Regions from separate parts of the Psychrobacillus sp. FSL H8-0510 genome, predicted to be linked through region 1. Evidence: riboswitches for the same ligand, from Rfam matches in the RefSeq annotation. Region 1 holds a riboswitch; each other region holds the start of a gene.
What was found. A riboswitch is a leader RNA that binds a small molecule or an ion and turns the genes downstream of it on or off. The one in region 1 is predicted to bind S-adenosylmethionine.

Region 2: another riboswitch for S-adenosylmethionine. It lies ahead of MHI40_RS00970 (O-acetylhomoserine aminocarboxypropyltransferase/cysteine synthase family protein); the one in region 1 lies ahead of metK (methionine adenosyltransferase).
Region 3: another riboswitch for S-adenosylmethionine. It lies ahead of MHI40_RS02565 (methionine biosynthesis PLP-dependent protein); the one in region 1 lies ahead of metK (methionine adenosyltransferase).
Region 4: another riboswitch for S-adenosylmethionine. It lies ahead of metA (homoserine O-acetyltransferase MetA); the one in region 1 lies ahead of metK (methionine adenosyltransferase).

What each region holds. Positions count from the first base shown of each region.
Region 1 covers NZ_JBBOYZ010000001.1:2,589,781-2,594,715, forward strand. Annotated here, with positions in the region: gene MHI40_RS13065 (alpha/beta hydrolase) at 1-85, opposite strand, end outside; gene MHI40_RS13070 (gamma carbonic anhydrase) at 194-706, shown strand; gene metK (methionine adenosyltransferase) at 1,556-2,752, opposite strand; SAM riboswitch class I at 3,002-3,118, opposite strand; gene pckA (phosphoenolpyruvate carboxykinase (ATP)) at 3,311-4,897, shown strand.
Region 2 covers NZ_JBBOYZ010000001.1:187,498-192,432, reverse strand. Annotated here, with positions in the region: gene MHI40_RS00975 (homoserine dehydrogenase) at 1-71, opposite strand, end outside; gene MHI40_RS00970 (O-acetylhomoserine aminocarboxypropyltransferase/cysteine synthase family protein) at 202-1,494, opposite strand; SAM riboswitch class I at 1,607-1,721, opposite strand; gene MHI40_RS00965 (glycerol-3-phosphate acyltransferase) at 1,879-2,520, shown strand; gene MHI40_RS00960 (YdcF family protein) at 2,535-3,122, shown strand; gene MHI40_RS00955 (GIY-YIG nuclease family protein) at 3,204-3,548, opposite strand; gene MHI40_RS00950 (DUF2087 domain-containing protein) at 3,568-4,323, opposite strand; gene MHI40_RS00945 (M3 family oligoendopeptidase) at 4,483-4,935, shown strand, end outside.
Region 3 covers NZ_JBBOYZ010000001.1:515,879-520,813, reverse strand. Annotated here, with positions in the region: gene MHI40_RS02595 (TIGR00266 family protein) at 1-294, shown strand, start outside; gene MHI40_RS02590 (hypothetical protein) at 490-681, shown strand; gene MHI40_RS02585 (universal stress protein) at 700-1,146, shown strand; gene MHI40_RS02580 (DUF2798 domain-containing protein) at 1,350-1,865, opposite strand; gene MHI40_RS02575 (TetR/AcrR family transcriptional regulator) at 2,160-2,720, opposite strand; gene MHI40_RS02570 (hypothetical protein) at 2,927-3,127, shown strand; SAM riboswitch class I at 3,211-3,318, shown strand; gene MHI40_RS02565 (methionine biosynthesis PLP-dependent protein) at 3,402-4,520, shown strand; gene metC (cystathionine beta-lyase) at 4,517-4,935, shown strand, end outside.
Region 4 covers NZ_JBBOYZ010000001.1:1,720,421-1,725,355, forward strand. Annotated here, with positions in the region: gene MHI40_RS08405 (methyl-accepting chemotaxis protein) at 1-1,664, shown strand, start outside; SAM riboswitch class I at 1,730-1,835, shown strand; gene metA (homoserine O-acetyltransferase MetA) at 1,911-2,819, shown strand; gene MHI40_RS08415 (aldo/keto reductase) at 2,890-3,828, opposite strand; gene MHI40_RS08420 (DUF1572 family protein) at 3,909-4,421, shown strand; gene MHI40_RS08425 (GrpB family protein) at 4,438-4,935, shown strand, end outside.

The sequences.
Region 1 (4,935 bases):
AAGCATATCTTCTATGATGTTCATATGCACTATGAACAATAACTATTACGGCTTTAGGCTTTCCTTCTGTTTCCCATTTCCACATATAAACAAACCTCTTTTCTTCCTTGCATTTCCACGGTATTTATTTTCATTCAAACTGTATCTCTGTTACCATTAATTATAATCTATTTTCAAAAGGAGCGTATGTTAAATGATTTATCCATATAAAGGGAAAACACCAATTATAGACGACTCTGCTTTTATAGCTGATTATGTCACAATAACAGGTGATGTGACAATCGGTCCAGAGACTACAATTTGGTTTAATACGGTAATTAGAGGGGATGTTGCTCCTACTATTATTGGAAGTAAAGTTAGTATACAAGATTTAAGTTGTCTGCATCAAAGTCCAAATAATCCACTCATCATAGAAGATGAAGTAACTATTGGACATCAAGTCACTTTACATAGTTGCACAATACGTAAAGGTGCATTAATAGGGATGGGATCCATTATTTTAGATGGAGCTGAAATTGGAGAAGGTGCATTCATCGGAGCAGGTAGTCTAGTACCTCCTGGCAAGAAGATACCTCCCAATTCTTTGGCACTAGGAAGCCCTGCAAAAGTCGTTCGTGAGCTAAACGATGAAGATAAGGCCGATGTCCAAAGAATTATCCGAGAATATGTAGAAAAAGGACAATACTATAAATCCCTTCAAAAATAACATTTGTTAGTGATTATTTGTCTTGATTGATCGATTAATAACTTTCATCGATCGATTTTATGACTCAATCGATCGATTATCAGCACCCATTGATCGATTCTTATTATATTCCCCATGAAAAAAGGCTTTCCCTTATAGGAAAGCCTTTTTTGAAAGATAAGCGTATATAAAATTTTACTGTGGACACTGTGTTTTTGGGTGAAAGAATGAATAGTACTACTGATTTGCGTTTCAGGTGGACGCGTTCGGTGGGGTGAGCGATGAGCTATCACCGCCGCTACGCGTCGTTGTGATATCTCATCTGTCTCACTCATCCCACCCGAGTCGCCACCTTGCACTCCAATCTATTAAGCAAGTAGTTACTCAACAAGAAACAACACAGCCTATCGCTTACATGATAAGAGTAGTACAAAGTTAATATAGTGATAAAACAGTCTGTTGAATGAAGGATTCTATCCTGTCATGAAGGATGAAGATAGTAGATTTTGTAACAGTGGAAATAAATGAAAATAGCGAGTTTTTACTAAATAAAGAAGCGAAATAGCGAACGAAATTGCATCTTCGTGAGCTTCCTCTTTTCAGTAGGAAAGAATTTTATCTCTAGTTAGCCAAAAATGCACTAACCTGTTTCTTAGAGTTATAGAAGGGCGACGGACAGACAAACGCCATAAGATTACCGAAAAAAGGTGTGCTGGTTGGTTGTGACTTCCGTCACAACCAACCAGCACACCTAAAAATTCAATCGGTAATAATATAGCAAAACATCTGTTCAAAGCCATTCAAAAACGATAGAAACGGGTTTTGAACTTAATGAACTGGGCATGTACCTAGCCTTTTTTGTTCATACTATTATAATCCAGCCATTTGTTTTAATTGTGCAGCTTTATCTGTTTTTTCCCATGGCACATCAATATCTGTACGACCAAAGTGACCATAAGCAGCAGTTTGTTTGTATATTGGACGGCGTAGATCTAGCATTTTAATAATTCCTGCTGGACGAAGGTCGAATAGTTCACGAATATATGAAACTAATTTCACTTCTTCTACTTTTCCAGTACCAAAAGTTTCTACAGCAATGGAAACAGGTTTAGCTACACCAATTGCATAAGCAAGTTGTACTTCACAACGATCAGCAAGACCAGCGGCAACAATATTTTTAGCAACATAGCGTGCAGCGTATGCAGCAGAACGGTCTACTTTTGTTGGATCTTTACCAGAGAATGCTCCCCCACCATGACGAGCGTATCCACCGTAAGTATCTACGATAATTTTACGTCCTGTTAAACCAGCATCTCCTTGTGGTCCACCAATTACAAAGCGTCCAGTTGGATTGATAAAGTATTTTGTATTTTCATCTATTAAATTTGTAGGAACAATCGGATTGATCACTACTTCTTTAATATCTTTTTGAATTTGTTCTAACGTAATTTCCGGATGGTGTTGAGTAGATATAACTATTGTATCGATATGAACCGGATTATTGTTCTCATCATACTCTACAGTTACTTGTGTTTTCCCATCTGGACGAAGATAATCTAAAGTTTCATCTTTACGGACTTGTGCCAATCGGTGAGCTAGTTTATGCGCTAAACTAATTGGTAACGGCATAAGCTCTGGAGTTTCATTACAAGCATAACCAAACATTAAGCCTTGGTCTCCTGCTCCAATTGCATCTATATCAGAATCGCTCATAGATCCTTCTCTTGCTTCTAACGCTTGATCTACACCCTGCGCAATGTCAGGTGATTGTTCATCAATAGAAGTTAGCACAGCAGAAGTTTCTGAGTCAAAACCATACTTCGCACGTGTATAACCAATTTCTTTAATAGTAGAACGAACTACTTTTGGAATATCTACATAAGTAGATGTAGTAATTTCTCCAGCAACTAATACTAACCCTGTTGTTACACTCGTTTCACAAGCTACACGAGCATTTGGGTCTTCTGCTAGAATTGCATCTAGAATTGCATCAGAGATTTGATCACAAATTTTATCTGGATGTCCCTCTGTCACTGATTCTGACGTAAATAATCGACGTTGTGTCATAGATTGTTCCTCCTATATCCCGCGAGATTTCTCTCAAGAATTGATACGGTACTCATTCCCATGTCAAGCCATTCAAAATGTTTCATGCATTTTCTTCACATAATAGTACATGTAAGTTAAATGCATTGAAGTTAACTTGAAGCCGTTTCGGACTTGGCACACAAGGATAAAGGGCGATGTTCAATAAAAAAACCTCTCACTCACGTAAATATACATGAGGAAAGGTATTAGTATCATAAGCACCTTTCACTCTTATCAATCAAGGAATTTCACCTTGTCTCAGGTTTGGCACCTTTGTAATAATGAAAATACTACAGGTTGCCGGGTTTCATAGGGCCTGACCCCTCCACCAGCTCGGGATAAGAGTATCCGTTCAATTTATCATCATACGTAAGTATGTATAAGATGTCAACTATTTTTGTTTGTATTTTATACACAAAAGAAAAAATTAAAAGTGAATAGTATAGACTAATGAAGCTAATGTGTTATACTAATTCACATATCTAGAAAACTTCCTCTTTTGAAGAGGAAATATAAAAAAAGGATGGTATATTCAAAATGAATTCAATCGAAACAGTGAGTGAACTGAAAGCATTGTTAGCAGGAAATAACGTTAGCAGCCAATTGTCAGTGCCACAACTTGTGGAAAAAGCTACAACAAGAGGAGAAGCAGTACTAACTTCTACTGGTGCAGTTAAAGCTGAAACAGGAAAATATACTGGCCGTTCTCCCCAAGATAAGTATATAGTAGATGAAGCTATTTCTAAAGACAAAATCGATTGGGGCTCAGTAAACCAACCAATTTCTTCTGACATTTTCGAAGCATTATATAAAAAAATGATTAACTTCTTAAACAAACAAGATGAAATATTCGAGTTTAAAGGATATGCAGGAGCAGACAAAGAATCACGTTTAGGTATTCAAATTATTAACGAATACGCTTGGCATAACCTTTTCGCTCATCAGCTATTCATACGACCAACACAAGAAGAACTTGCTACTCATACGACTGATTTCACTATTCTATCTGCTCCTAACTTTAAAGCAGATCCAGCGGTAGACGGTACTCACTCAGAGACTTTTATCATCGTATCTATGGAAAAACGCACAGTTCTAATCGGTGGAACTGAGTATGCTGGCGAGATGAAGAAATCTATTTTCTCTATTATGAACTACTTACTACCAGAACAGGACATTTTACCAATGCACTGCTCTGCAAACGTTGGGGATGATGGAGACGTTACATTATTCTTCGGATTATCAGGAACAGGGAAAACTACCCTTTCAGCAGATGCTGGTCGCAAATTAATCGGAGACGATGAGCACGGTTGGTCGGATAACGGTGTGTTCAATATCGAAGGTGGCTGTTACGCAAAATGTATCGACCTAACTCGTGAAAACGAACCACAAATTTGGGACGCGATCTCATTCGGCACGGTCCTAGAAAACGTAGTAGTAGATGCAGAAACTCGCGTAGCTAACTATGCAGATAACTCATTAACCGAAAATACACGTGCTGCATACCCAATTCAATATATCGATAATATTGTAGACCCTTCAGTAGCAGGTCACCCAAATACAATTATTTTCTTAACTGCGGACGCTTTTGGCGTATTGCCTCCGATTAGTAAACTAACGAAAGAACAAGCAATGTACCATTTCTTAAGTGGCTTTACTTCTAAACTTGCTGGTACTGAACGTGGAGTTACATCGCCACAACCGGTATTCTCGACTTGCTTCGGTTCGCCCTTCCTACCATTACATGCAACAGTGTATGCAGAAATGCTAGGCAAGAAGATTGACGAGCACGGTGCACAAGTATTCTTAGTAAACACTGGTTGGACTGGCGGAGAATACGGCGTAGGTAACCGTATGAAGCTTTCATACACACGTACAATGGTTCGTGCTGCAATTGATGGCAAACTAAACAATACCCAAACAGCAACAGATGCAGTATTTGGTTTAGCTATTCCTACAGAAGTAGAAGGAGTACCTTCTGAAGTACTTATCCCTCGTAATGCATGGGCAGACAAAGCAGCATATGACCAAAAAGCTGCTGAGCTAGCTCAGTCATTCCGTGAAAACTTTAAAAAGTTTGGTACAGTTTCTGAAGACATTTCCTTTAAAGGCGGACCATTAGCTTAATAGAGTAAACATCAAAAAGAGTCCAAATTCGAATGAAT
Region 2 (4,935 bases), 2.4 Mb from region 1:
TCATTTACAATGTTGTAAATCCCTTGCCCGACTGTTCCGAAACCTAGGATTGCTGCTTTTATCGTCGCCATGCTATCTCCTCCAACTGAATTTGCACAATTGAGTTCCAATTTGCTTCAATTTGTAAAATCTAATCGCATTCATATACGAAGAACTATTTTACATATTGTAGCCCATTTTTACTCAATTATCAATAAAATTCTATCTAGAGAGGACATTTGTTTTTCCCACAAGTACTTTATCAAGGGCAGACTGTAAATCCTCAACCGCCTCTAGTCCAACAGACAAGCGAATTAAGTCTTCTGTAACGCCCGATTTCACCAAGTCTTCAGGAGTTAACTGCTGATGTGTTGTAGATGCAGGGTGGATTATTAGCGATTTAGCATCCCCGACATTAGCTACATGCGACCAAATTTCAATATTATCGATAATATTACGACCTGCCTCTTTACCACCTTTCACTCCAAAAGTTAGGATGGAACCAAAACCATTCTGTAAGTACTTTTTAGCAAGCTCATGGGAGGGATGACTTTCTAAACCTAAGTAGTTAACCCAAGTTACTTCTTCGTTACTTTCTAAGTACTCCGCAATTTTTTGTGCATTTTCATTATGCTTTGGTACGCGTAAATGAAGTGTTTCTAGTCCTTGTAAAAAGGAAAATGCTGCTTCAGGACTTAAAGTTGGACCAAAATCACGAAGCAATTGAACGCGTAATTTCACTGCAAATGCCACGTTTGGAACGTCTATTCCATATCTTAGACCATGATAGGTCACATCCGGTTGTGTGAATCCTGGAAATTTCTCGGAGTCCCAATTGAAGTTTCCTCCATCTACTACAACTCCACCAATCGTAGTACCATGACCACCAATCCACTTAGTCGCTGAATGAATTACGACATGAGCACCGTACTTAATAGGGTTCGATCCATATGGAGTAGCAAATGTGCTATCTACAAGTAAAGGCACTCCTACTTCGTTAGCAATGGCTGCTACGTTTTCTATATCTAATACATTTAAGCTTGGGTTTCCTATAATTTCTCCAAAAAATGCTTTCGTTTTATCTGTCACAGCAGCTCGGAAATTTTCTGGATCTGTAGAATCTACAAATTTCACCGTTATACCATATCGCGGCAATGTATGAGCAAATAAATTAAACGTACCACCGTATAAATTCTCAGCAGCAATAATTTCGTCTCCTGCTCCTGCAATGTTTAATATAGAAAATGCGATAGCTGCCATTCCTGAAGAAAATGCAACTGCTGCCGTTCCCCCCTCTAATAATGCAATTCGTTGTTCAAATACATCCACAGTTGGATTCGTAATACGTGAATAGATATTACCTGTTTCTGCAAGAGCAAATAGGTTTTGTGCATGTTCTGTATCTCTAAATACAAAGGATGTCGTCTTATGAATGGGTACTGCTCGTGATCCAGTCACTGGATCTGGTTGTTGGCCACCGTGTAAAAGTAGTGTTTCTTTTTGTAGATTGGTCATTTGAATTCCTCCTAAAATGTAGTTAGATGGACGCTTATGGAGGCGAGGGAGGATTAGAACAAACAAAAAACCCTCTTCAATTAAGAAGAGGGTGCAAATTCGCATGTTCCTCCTCTTATCTTCCAAATTCAATTTAGAATTTGTAGGATTTAGCACCTTTCCAAGTTGAGAACTTGTTGGTTGCCGGGCATCGTAGGGCCTATTCCCTCCGCCACTCTTGATAAGAGTATTAGATTTAGTTTTCCATCTTGTTACACAGTATAGATTTCTACCAATCTATTTGTCAATACTTTTTTGAATAATTAAAAAACATATACTTTAAAATTCTGAAACTTCTCATCTTTTCATTCGTTTAATATATTGAAGTTAATGGGGGTGAAAAAAATGCTCATTCCGATGATTTGTATCCTTGTGATCAGTTATCTTGTTGGGTCCATTCACGGTTCTAAAATAGCTCAGTATCTGAGTGGGGTAAATATTAAAAAAGAGGGCTTAAAAAATTCTGGCGCCTCAAATGCAGCTATTGTTCTTGGCGCAAAATATGGCATTTTAGTTGCCATAATTGATATTTTAAAGGGAGTTATAGTCGTAATTGGGACGGGTTTTTGGGTTTCACAGTACGCACATTTTTCGATAGTGGAACAGGACATCCTGCTATATAGTGCAGGTGCTGCTGTAATACTTGGACATAACTTCCCTCTTTACACTAAATTTAAAGGTGGTAAAGGCACTGCATCCCTTATTGGTGTACTACTTGCTCTTAGCTGGCCGCTTGGTTTAATCGGACTTATATTATTAATCGGAACTACATTATTAACGGACTATTTATTAATTGGTGTGTTTGTTTTTTACTTTGTTTTTATCGGTGCATCCATTTGGTTTGCAGAAGGAGTAGGGCCAATGGCTATTGCCGGATTCCTATTTTTGATGGCTGTTGTACTACATCTCGAGAATTTCCGTCGTTTAATGCGAAAGGAAGAGATGAGAATCTCCACTTTCTTAAGTAAGAAGAAACCATCTGTATGAAATGAGTGAATATCATGAAGAAGAAAATGAGGTGGATCGTGCTTATCCCATTAGTAGTGATTATTTCTAGTGGAATTGGGATATGGGTTCTCACGAGTAATTGGCTTGAAAATGGTCAAAATCCAAAGGCAGATGGCACCAATCAATATGCTATTGTGCTTGGTGCCAAAGTGAAAAAAGGGAATATCCCTTCTTTTGCTTTACAGTATCGATTGGAGGCTGCTCTTGCGTATGCCCAAAAATATACCCATGTAAAATTAGTACTTTCAGGTGGACGAGGTCCCGATGAAGATATCGAAGAGGCCGTGGTGATGAGAGATTTTCTATTGGAAAATGGCATAGCCGAAGATCGACTCATCTTAGAAGACAAAGCCACCTCAACATATGAAAATCTACTGTTCTCACAAGAATTACTACCCAGTAATATCGACTCCGTCACCCTTATAACAAGCGACTACCATTTACAACGATCCAAAGTACTAGCAAGTAAACTAGGATGGAAATCAGATGTCGTGGCTGCTAAAACTCCCAAAGTGGTTGAATTCAAGGTTCGTACGCGAGAACGTGTCGCGTTGTTAAAGGCATATATTTTGGGGAATTGATTGTTACAAATAGATGGGTATTAAGTAATTATCGTGTTATTTTCTTGATACCCATCTTTTTACTATTCCATAAAATTCATTTTAGCTATGATACCCTTCTTCACCGAAAGGTTGTAGTTTTTCTAACCATTTCTCCAATAACCTTTCTAATTCTTTTTTGCCTACCCTACTTTCAGTTTCCTCTTTTTTAATAATCTCCATATGCTCTATGTCAAAATTATCTTTGCCGAACTGAGTCCAGTCCTTTTGCAGATTTTTATTTGAATGGAGTCCGTTTTCTAATGTAAATTTAACCCCATTCAACGTTTTAAAATTAGGTGTAGAAGCTACATACTTTTTACCGTTTCGTTTGTTTGTGATGACGTAAATTCCGCCCTCGATTTTAATTTCTTTATATTCTTGTTTTAATTCTTTTTTGCGATCCATTTATATTCCATCCTTCTACTTAGTTTTTCACCCAATACGCACTACCATCGTCTTGTCTGGCCAAAAATCCATACTCTATTAAGTAACGTCTTAATGTTACGAAATCCTCATAAGCATTCTTTAGTACATGATTTATTTCTTTCTCTGTGTAAGTTTTTCCTTTTTCAAATCTTTGGATCAGAACTCTTAAGGTTGCTAGTTTTTGCTTTTCTTTCCTCGGAAATTTCATAAGAGGTCCATCTATTCCGTCTGGGAAGAATTTACTTTCGATATCTTTTTGTTCTTCTTGCGTGATGTTATACCGATCGTCCACCATCGTTGCAGTCTTATGAAGCGGTAAAAATGTCGGTGCATGATTGTCTTTTGCCTTTAACATTTCCATCATCGCTAAAAACACTTTTGCTTGTCGCTCCTTTTCCTTTAATACGAAACGATGATTTCGAATCGTAGAAGAGCTTCCAATTCCTAACTCTGTTTGTATTTCTGCATCACTTCTACCCTCATAAAAGAGGCGTAATAGGCTATTTTGATGTTCGGTTAAGCCAGTAAATTTTTTGTTAAGCCCTATTAGATATTGAAAAACAGAGTCATGCTCCATTTCAATATGATGCTTCATGAATTTTTCTGCTTCATATAACATATTATTCTTTGGATAAATGAATCCCTTTTCAACTTTAAAACCGCACATAATACAAATATACATTTCGTCTTCTTCAGCATACCCTGACTTTAACTGTTCTGAGGAGGCACTCCAAAGTAATTCTGACACTTCCATATACAAACACAACCAATCTTTGTTTATTAATTTACAAACATTATATAATAACGTTTGTAAATTATCAATATGTAAAAATGTGGTTGCAATTTATCTGAAAATAATAAACAATATGAATAAGGAGTTTCGTAAAGCGAAACGATAGAGAGGGGAATTCCATTGGTTACATTTAACGATTATGAATATAAACGTCCAAATTTAGAACAAGACAAATCTACATTTAGAGAGTTATTAACAAAATTTAAAGAAGCTTCTTCTGTAGCAGAACAGAATGAGGCAATCGAGAATATCAATGCATTTCGCAATGATTATTCTACACAAGCAAACTTAGTTTATATTCGTGCATCTATCGATACTAATGATGAGTTCTATCAAAAAGAGCGTGATTATTTTGATGAAACGAATCCTGAAATTGAAGAGATGATTACTGAATACTACAAAGCGTTGGTTGAATCACCTTTTCGAGATGAACTGGAGGATAAATGGGGCAATCAACTATTCGATTTGGCAGATTATCAGATTAAGGCATTCTCACCGGAAATTATTTCTCTTATGCAAAAAGAAAATAAGCTTGCATCCGACTACTCGAAGCTAGTTGCTTCCGCACAAGTA
Region 3 (4,935 bases), 2.1 Mb from region 1:
AAGTCTCTTCAGCAAGGAGAAGTTTTACGCGTAGATACTGGGTGTCTCGTAGCAATGACTGCGGACGTTGACTACAATATTGAAATGGTAAAAGGAGTTAAAACAGCCTTATTTGGTGGAGAGGGATTATTCTTCGCTACTCTTCGTGGTCCAGGTACCGTATGGATCCAGTCACTTCCATTTAGTAGATTGGCTAGTAAAGTATTTGCAGCAGCTCCCCAAACACCTGGTGGTGGTTCAAAAGGTGAAGGTAGTATAACTGGTGGATTATTTGACCTGCTAGGTGGGAAATAAATCGGAATCCTTGAGAATGGCTTGCTTTTTAAGCCATTCTTTTTTTTTATGAAATTATAATATTTTATACCTTGAACTAAGTGCCCCAAGTATTTTGAACAATATAATAACCCTGATTTCTGTTTCAAGTGACGCTTTCCACATTAATCATTAAAAAATGTATTTCTCAACAAGAGGATTTTGTAATGTAATTTATTGAACTGTACTTTTACTCCAATTATCGGGAGAGAATTCCTTAAATACGGACCAAAAGTCCATATTACAGCAGTTATCCGTTACATGCTCTATGTTACAATAATGACAGATACAGCAACTTGGATGTTTAACTTAACACATATAATTTGGAAGCTAGGTGTAGGTATGGTTCTAGCTTCAACCAATATATAAAAGGAGGAGATGTAAACAATGGAAAATCAATATAATAGTATTATAGTAGCGGTAGATGGTTCAAAAGAGGCTGAATATGCATTCCGCAAATCGATTGATATTGCATATCGAAATGAAGGAGCGCAATTACATATCGTAAACATTATTGATACGCGTTATTTTGGAGCTTTTGATCAAGAAGTTGCGGAGGAAGTTAAAGAACAATCTCGGGAAATCTTAGATCGCTATAAGGCTCGCTCTATAGCGGCTCGTGTTGAAAATGTAAATGTCATTATTGAATATGGTTCACCTAAAACAGTAATAACAAAAGAGATTGCTAAATCAGTGGAGGCAGATTTAATTATTTGCGGTGCTACTGGTCATACGCCAGTAGAACGCTATTTAATTGGTTCGGTATCTGAAGCAATCGTGCGTTCAGCTAAATGTGATGTATTAGTCATTCGTACACCTGGTTCAACAATATAAAAAAAGCGTCCAGACTTTCAAAAGTCTGGACGCTTTTTTTATAGGATTAACTTATTCACCTTTTAGGGAACCGACATTGGAGGATTACTTAAAAAAGTAGAGAAGCTACGTGACTGTATCTCGTAGCTTCTCCTGATTCATTTACCCTATTACAGAAAGCTTCATCCGATGTGTAAGTGCAATGTCCATGTACCTTACTTTACCTAGATACTTTGTGTATTTGTTTGAACTAATGCTTTTCTATCTTGAGCTTCATGCATTTTAACCATTACAAAACGTGCAATCGGTTGAATAACCAAACTTTCTAAGAATAGAGCTATTAAAAAGTTACGTGGCCAAATTTGGATAAAGTTAGTAAAGATATCAGTTGTAAATCCATTCCCCATGATATCGCCAACAATAGTCATTGTAAATGACATACCTAAAACTGTGAACAGTGTACGGAACATAATACGAGCAGCAAAACCGTCTGTTGGTGAAATAAATTTAGATGCTAAAAATTCAGCAAAACGACCGATAGCTAACGGTTCTATAATCATCACAATAACCCAAATAATAGGCAACAGGATTAACATATCCATTGCAACCTCACTGTTAAATCCTCCAGCTGCAAGAATTATGTTGATTGATCCTATAAATAGTACTGATAATGTACAAATGATTGCGCCAAATATTGCGCCTTCTTTACCATTCTTTGGTAGTCTTTTATCTTGATGCATATCTTACTTATCTTCCTTTCAAAAAGCTTATTTAGACCTTGGCAATTAATATGAAGCAAAACAGTCGATTTTTATAATAGAGGATAACGTTATAGAGAGAAAAAACTCTTTGAAGTGTCCATAATTTTTTCATTTAAATCCTATATGCAAACCATGTTAATATGGGTTTTCGCTTGGATTAAAGCTAGTCCACAGATTCCTGAGTGCATTATTAAAAGCTGTTTCATTAAACAGCCGACAATTCCTACAATATTACAGAGTTACTGTACTCTTTTTATATATTGGATTTCCTTTTCAGAAATTCTTTAATAAAGTTGGTAATAGTTTTGAAATTTTTATTAAGGGATTAGTTGATTGCTGAGTTAAACACAGCATCATTGCTCCTTCAATTGAAGCAGTCAATAATAATGAAATGGCAGTAGCCTTTTCAACCGAAAAACCATCCGCTAATAGTTTAATATAATAAATTTGCTCTATATTTTCATACAAATCACTACAAGCGGTTCGGACAGGCTCACTCATTGTCGCCATCTCACTAACGATACTGCTAAATGTATAGCCAGTGATGGTCCCATCCTTTTCAAAACTACGAATTAATTTATCAATCATGGAAACTATGGCATCTTCAGTCGAAGGATGCTTACTGAAAATCACTTTAATATCTGTTGTAATATCTTCTTTTAAAGCATGTAAACAAGTTATTAAGAGTTCGTCTTTGCCATTTGGAAAGTGGTGGTAAAGGGCCCCTTTTGTAACGTTACATGCTTTTAAAATTTCTGTTAGTCCTACAGTTTTGTAGCCTTTTTGTTGAAACAGTGTTGTAGCAGTTTCAATTATGAGTGATTTAGTATCCATATCTGAATTTCCTCCTAACATACCGACGGGTCTGTTTGTTAGTATAACAAATTTTTAACAACATTCTAGTATTTTGTTTATTTAAATAAATAGCAAAGCACCCAATACACCCTCGATTGTTTATCTCCCTTTCCTAAACCTTCATATAATATTACGAGGAGCATTATGCCTTATGTTCCTACAATACAAGATGGGAGGTGGATACGATGGAGTCTTCTACAGGATTATGGGTTGGTTTGTTAGGCATCGTTTTAGGGGTGCTAGGTTTCTTTTATGCTCCGCTTTGGCTAGGTGCTGGAGCAGTTCTTTTGGGGCTAGTAGCTTTAGCTTATTCTCACAAGTTAATAGTAGGTTGGATATCATTAATACTCGGTGTAATTGTTTTAATATGGACATTTTTGTTATGATGTTGAACAAAATGCATCTTGTTAAAAACACATCTACGTGTTAAGCTTATTTAAATTCAAAATTGTGATAATTTAATATATTTTTCTTATCCAGAGAGACGGAGGGATTGGCCCGTAGATGTCTCAGCAACCAGCCACGTTTAGGTATGGTGCTAATTCCAAATAGACGTTTGACGTCTTGAAGATAAGAAGACAAACTTCAATATTACTTGAGGATTCTCTTCTTATTAGAGAATCCTCTTTTTTTATTTTAATTGTAAAGGATGAGCATCTAATGTCAAAGAACAGTATCGATACACAGTTAGTTCAATTGGGCAACCATAGTGATGAGAAAACTGGTGCGGTAAATCCCCCTATTTATCTTTCAACAGCTTACAAACATAATGGGATCGGGCAGTCAACAGGATATGACTACACACGAACTAAAAACCCAACTCGCGCTATTTTAGAAGATGGAATTGCAAAGTTAGAAGATGGAGATGCTGGCTTTGCCTGTAGTTCTGGCATGGCCGCTATACAATTGGTTTTGTCCCTTTTTCGCTCAGGGGATGAATTAATTGCGCCTGATGATTTATATGGTGGAACCTACCGGTTATTTAACCAGTATGCAGATTCTTATAATATTCGTACCACTTATGCAAAGTTTGAATCAGCTGAAGAAGTAACAGCATTGATAACCAAAAATACAAAAGCTTTATTTATTGAAACCCCAACAAACCCCTTGATGTTGGAAATTGATATCCAACTATTTGCTGAGGTTGCAAAAGAGCATAATCTACTTTTAATCGTAGACAATACATTCCTTACTCCTTACTTACAGCGACCTATTGAAATGGGTGCTGATATTGTCATTCATAGTGGTACCAAATATATTGGTGGACATAATGACGTTCTTGCGGGACTTGTCGTCTCGAAGGGTGCGGAACTTAGTGAACAGCTGCAAACTAATCATAATGCAGCAGGAGCCGTCCTTTCTCCTTTCGATTCTTGGTTACTCATAAGAGGATTAAAGACGCTTCATCTACGTATGAAGCAACATGATTTAAACGCTAAAAGAATTGCAGAGTTTTTAAAGCAAGAGCCTGCAGTTAAAGATGTATTATATCCTGGGGTTGGTGGGATGTTATCCTTCCGTTTACATAAAAGCGAGGGGGTTGCCCCTTTCCTAGAGAATTTGAAATTAATTGTATTTGCAGAGAGTCTTGGCGGTGTGGAAAGCTTTATCACTTATCCTGCTACACAAACACATGCGGATATACCGGAGATGGAACGAATTGCACGAGGGGTTGATAATAGTCTCCTTCGTTTTTCGGTGGGAATTGAAGAGGTCGAAGATTTAATAACAGATTTACAACAAGTATTTAATACTTTAGAAAGTGAGGGTTTAAAATGAGTGATTTCAAAGAGTCATTGGAAACTAGTCTAGTCGTCGCCTCTACTCGTGGAAATTCAGAAATAATAACGGGAGCTGTCAATGTTCCTATTTATTTATCCTCCACCTTTCATCAAGAAAGCTTTGATAATTTCGGCCCTTATGACTATAGTCGATCGGGAAACCCTACAAGAGAAGCACTTGAAAAAACCATTGCGGAACTAGAGGGAGGAACTAGAGGACTTGCATTTGCTTCGGGAATTGCAGCTATTTCTTCTGCTTTTATGCTTTTGTCTTCTGGCGATCATATCGTTATTACAGAAGATGTATACGGCGGTACCTTTCGCTTTGTTACCGAAGTATTGCCTCGTTTTGGGATTGAGCACAGCTTTGCAGATTTTACTGACATCGATGCAATTACAAGAGCAATACAACC
Region 4 (4,935 bases), 870 kb from region 1:
ATATCGCTTTTCCAGATAAATCGATTGAAATAATACCAGAAGCGGATCTTGGAGCAGAATTTGATCCAACCTCAAGAGAATGGTATTCCAATGCTGTTTCAAACAAAGAGAGTTATAGCTGGTCTAAACCATTTGTGGATGCAGCAACTGGAGAATATGCTATTTCTGGTGCTAAAGCTGTTATTAAAAATGGCCAAGTGGTCGGTGTTCTTGCTATTGATATTTTACTGTCGAAGTTAACAGAAACGTTAGCTGACAGCGAGTTGGGGTACGAAGGTTATCCTATAATTGTAGATGCTGATGGTAATGCCATTGTTCATCCAACGTTATTTGGTGAAAATTTATCCAAGGATTCTTCTGTAAAGAAAATGCTTTCTAGTACCTCAGAAACAGGACATGTGACCGGTTTGATGGATGGTACTAACACAACTACTGTATACACTACGTTACCAGGATTAGATTGGAAGGTAGGCGCTGTTTATGAAGAAAGTAAAATCCATCAAACAGCTGACAGTATTCGTTCACAAATAATTATTATTGTTATATGTATAGAAGCGTTAATCTTTTTAGTATTATTTTTCCTAATAAGTCGTATATTGAAACCGATTGAACAACTAAAAAGATTGATGGATTCTATGGCAGAAGGAGATTTAACTGTTCAGGCTAATATTAAATCCAAGGATGAAATCGGACAACTAGCGAATAACTTCAACAAGATGGCTGTAAATATGAATGAAATTATTCAGGTCGTGAAAGAGTCTGCGAGTAATGTCCAATCGAATTCGGAAAGTTTAAGTGCGGTGGCAGAAGAAACAAACGCTTCCGCAGAGCAAGTTTCGTCAGCTGTGAGTGAGATTGCGGTAGGTGCTTCTAAATCCGCAGAAGATGCTGTAGACGTAACAGAAAGTTCGTTGCACTTAAGTGATCAAATCAATCTCATCAATGAAAAATCAGTAATGATGACTGATATAGCTATAAAAGCAAACACTATGAATTCGAATGGTCAAAACCAAATGAGTGAACTTAAATCATCTTTCCAAAACTGGGAGTCAAATCTAATCTCTATGTCCACGTTGTTTAGTACATTGGAAGTTAGAGTAAATGCGATTGGTAGTGTGATGGAAACTATTATGCAAATTTCTGCACAGACGAACCTACTCGCATTGAATGCAAGTATTGAAGCTGCACGGGCAGGGGAGCATGGTAAAGGATTTGCAGTCGTAGCGGATGAAGTACGGAAACTAGCGGAGCAATCTGCAAAAGCGACAGAAGAAGTAAAGCATACTATTACGGAACTTCAAAGTGAATCACATACTGTAGGACAACAAATGGAAGATACTATCAAAACTTTCCGTGAACAGGGCTCTGTTGTAACAAATACAGAAGTAACTTTTGGTGAAATATCGTTACTGATGAATAATTTACAAACTTCGATCGATGCTGTTTCAGCAGAAATTGAACAGGTTTCTACCTTTAAGGATCAAGTTGTAGATACGATTCAAATGATGGCTTCAACTTCAGAGCAAACCGCAGCAGCATGTGAAGAAGTAAGTGCATCATCAGATGAACAACTAAGAGCAATCCAATCGGTAGCGAAAGCTTCGGAGACTCTTACAGAGCTTAGTGACAAATTAGCGAATGCAGTGAATCGCTTTAAAGTTTAAAAGAAGTTGAATTGTTTGAAAACAAATGTTAATATTCACTCAGGAAGAACAATATAATTTAATAACTCTTATCAAGAGAAGCCGAGGGAAATGGCCCGTTGAAGCTTCAGCAACCTCTGAGTAGTCAGAAAGGTGCTAACTCCTACAAGATAATTTCTTGAAAGATAAGAATCGAGAGCAAAACGTTCACCCTCTTTTCTTGTTTATAGGAAAGAGGGTTTTTTGAATTTAAAGGAGGACAACAAATTGCCTATAAATATACCAAAACAGTTACCTGCAGCTGAACATCTTAAAAACGAGAAAATATTTATCATGGACACCGATCGAGCGATAGCTCAAGACATACGTCCGTTAAATATTGTTATCTTGAACCTTATGCCTGAAAAAGAAAAAACAGAGCTTCAATTGCTCCGTTTACTAGGAAATACGTCGCTACAAGTAAATGTAACCTTTTTACATATGGCAACCCACGATTCTAAAAATGTAAGTAAAACACATCTAGACACTTTTTATACGACATTCGAGGATATTAAGCACCGAAAATACGATGGGATGATTATTACCGGTGCCCCTATTGAGCATTTAAAATTTGAAGACGTTAATTATTGGAATGAGATTATGGAAATAATGGATTGGTCTAAAACTCAGGTGACCTCTGTTTTACACATTTGTTGGGGGGCTCAAGCCGCTCTCTACCATCACTATGGTATCGGGAAATATGACTTGTCTAAGAAATGCTTTGGGGTATTCAGTCATCGTTTATCAGACCCAACTGTACATTTAGTGCGAGGGTTTAATGATGAATTTCACGCGCCTGTGTCTCGGTACACAGCTGTATCTTTCGATGAAATAAAAAAAGACCCTCGTTTAATACTGCTTTCCGACTCAAAGGATGCGGGTGTTTTTCTAGTAATATCAAAAGATAAAAAGCATATTATGATTACGGGTCATTTAGAGTATGATGCAACTACACTTGCAGACGAATATAACCGAGATATTAAAAAAGGTGTGGATATTGATGTCCCAAAAAATTATTTTCCAAACGATGATCCAACACAAATACCGATGAACTCCTGGCGTTCCCATACACATTTACTTTTTTCCAATTGGTTGAATTATTATGTGTACCAAGAAACTCCTTATGATTGGGAATAACTAAAAGGCTGGCCGTGAGTGAATTCACGATCAGCCTATATATGTTGATGAAAATGAGCATTATAATTTTTTATTCTGTCTTAAAAATTCGGTTAATTTCCTGCATTTCTTCTATCGTCAGTTCCACTTCAAGTGCTTTCAGATTTCGTAACACTTGTTCTGGTTTTTTAGCTCCAGGAATTACTGTATCTATGGTATTTTGTGCTAGATACCATGCAAGAACAATGGAAGAAACCTCCGCTTGTTTATCATTTGCTATACTACGAAGAGACTCAATCTTTTCCAAGTTACGAATATAAACCTCCCCTTGAAATAACGGATTTTTTGATCGGCCGTCTTCAATTATAGAATCTTTATTGAATTTTCCTGTCAAAAGACCAGAAGCAAGAGGGAAATACGGGATAAATGAAATTTGGTGTTTGGCGCAAAAAGGGATTAAGTCATTTTCTGCCTCTCTTTTGAATAGATTATAGCCTGATTGGATTACTTCTAAATTCCCGTCTTTATTGGCTTCGGTTAATTGATCCATTGTGAAATTGGATACGCCAATTGCTCTAATTTTACCCTCTTCTTTAAGTCGTGAGAGTGTTCCAATTGCTTCATCCTTAGGAGTTCCTTCATCTGGAAAATGGATATAGAATAGATCAATGTAGTCGGTTTGCAGTCTGCGCAAACTATTTTCAACGGTCTCTCTTAAAAATTTAGGAGAGTTATCTACAATAACCTTTCCTTCCTCTATCTTGTGTGCCCCTTTTGTTGCAATAATCATATCTTGCCTCGTGTTAAATTCCTTTAATACTTCTCCTATGAGTTCTTCTGATCTTCCCATCCCATATATAAAGGCACTATCTATAAAATTGATTCCATTTTGAATAGCAGCTCGTACAATTTCCTTGCCTGTTTCATCGTTTAGATTAGGGAATAGATTGTGTCCACCGACTGCGTTACTTCCTAAACCAATAGGATTTACCAATAGACCAGTACGACCAATTTCTACTGCATTTTTCATAATAATAGAAACAACTCCTTTTCTCTGAATATTTCTATTATAATATAGAAAAACCAGAATACAAAAAGGTGGAGATTGATTTGACGGTACTAACGGATGTGCACACTGATTTTATTGGAGTAGTTCATCAAAAGTTTTCTGATTTAATGAGAGATGTAGAAAAAGCAATCATGCAGATGGAGGAAGATAAGTTATTTTGGACTCCAAATAATCATTCCAATAGTGTAGCTATCATCATTAAACATATGAGTGGGAATCTGATTTCAAGATGGACTGACTTTTTGACGACAGACGGTGAAAAGCCTGACAGAAATCGGGACGAGGAATTTGAAAGTACAGTGGAAACTCGTGAGGAGTTGTTAGAAATTTGGTCGAGGGGATGTCAAATATTCTTAGAAGCATTAGATACAATAAAATCAGTCCATTTGCTCCAAACTATTTACATTAGGAACGAGCCTCATACTGTTATGGAAGCTGTTATTAGAAGTCTTTCTCATACATCTTCTCATGTTGGACAGGTGATTTATATTGCGAAGCAAGTGACTACTGAAGAGAAGTGGACAACATTGTCTATTCCTAAAAAGCAAAAGTAGAAGTGGAGGCATTATTTTGAAGCTTGGACTATTAAAAAACGAGGTAAAGTTATCTCCATACGACGGGGAATGGGGGAAAGAGTTCAACCGGGTGAAACTAGAAGTTTTAGAAGCAACAGGACTTCTAGAAGATCGAATACAGCATATTGGAAGCACCGCAATAAAAAACATGCCTGCTAAACCAATTATAGATATATTAATAGGAATAGACGATATTTCAAATGTAGATAAAGCTATATTTAAACAATTACAAAGTATCGGATTTCTAAGATTGAGAGTGGAAAGACCAGGTGAAATAGTTCTGGCCAAATTTACGGATGAAACTTATGAAGTGAAAACTCATTTCATCCATATGGTAGATTTTGAAGAAGAACTATGGTGTAATCAACTATTTTTTAGAAATTACTTAAATTCCAACGAGAAAGCAAAAGAAGCTTACATGATTTTAAAAATTCAGAGTGCAAAGCAAAAGAATATTAATATTAGTGCATATACAGATTTGAAGGAACCATTT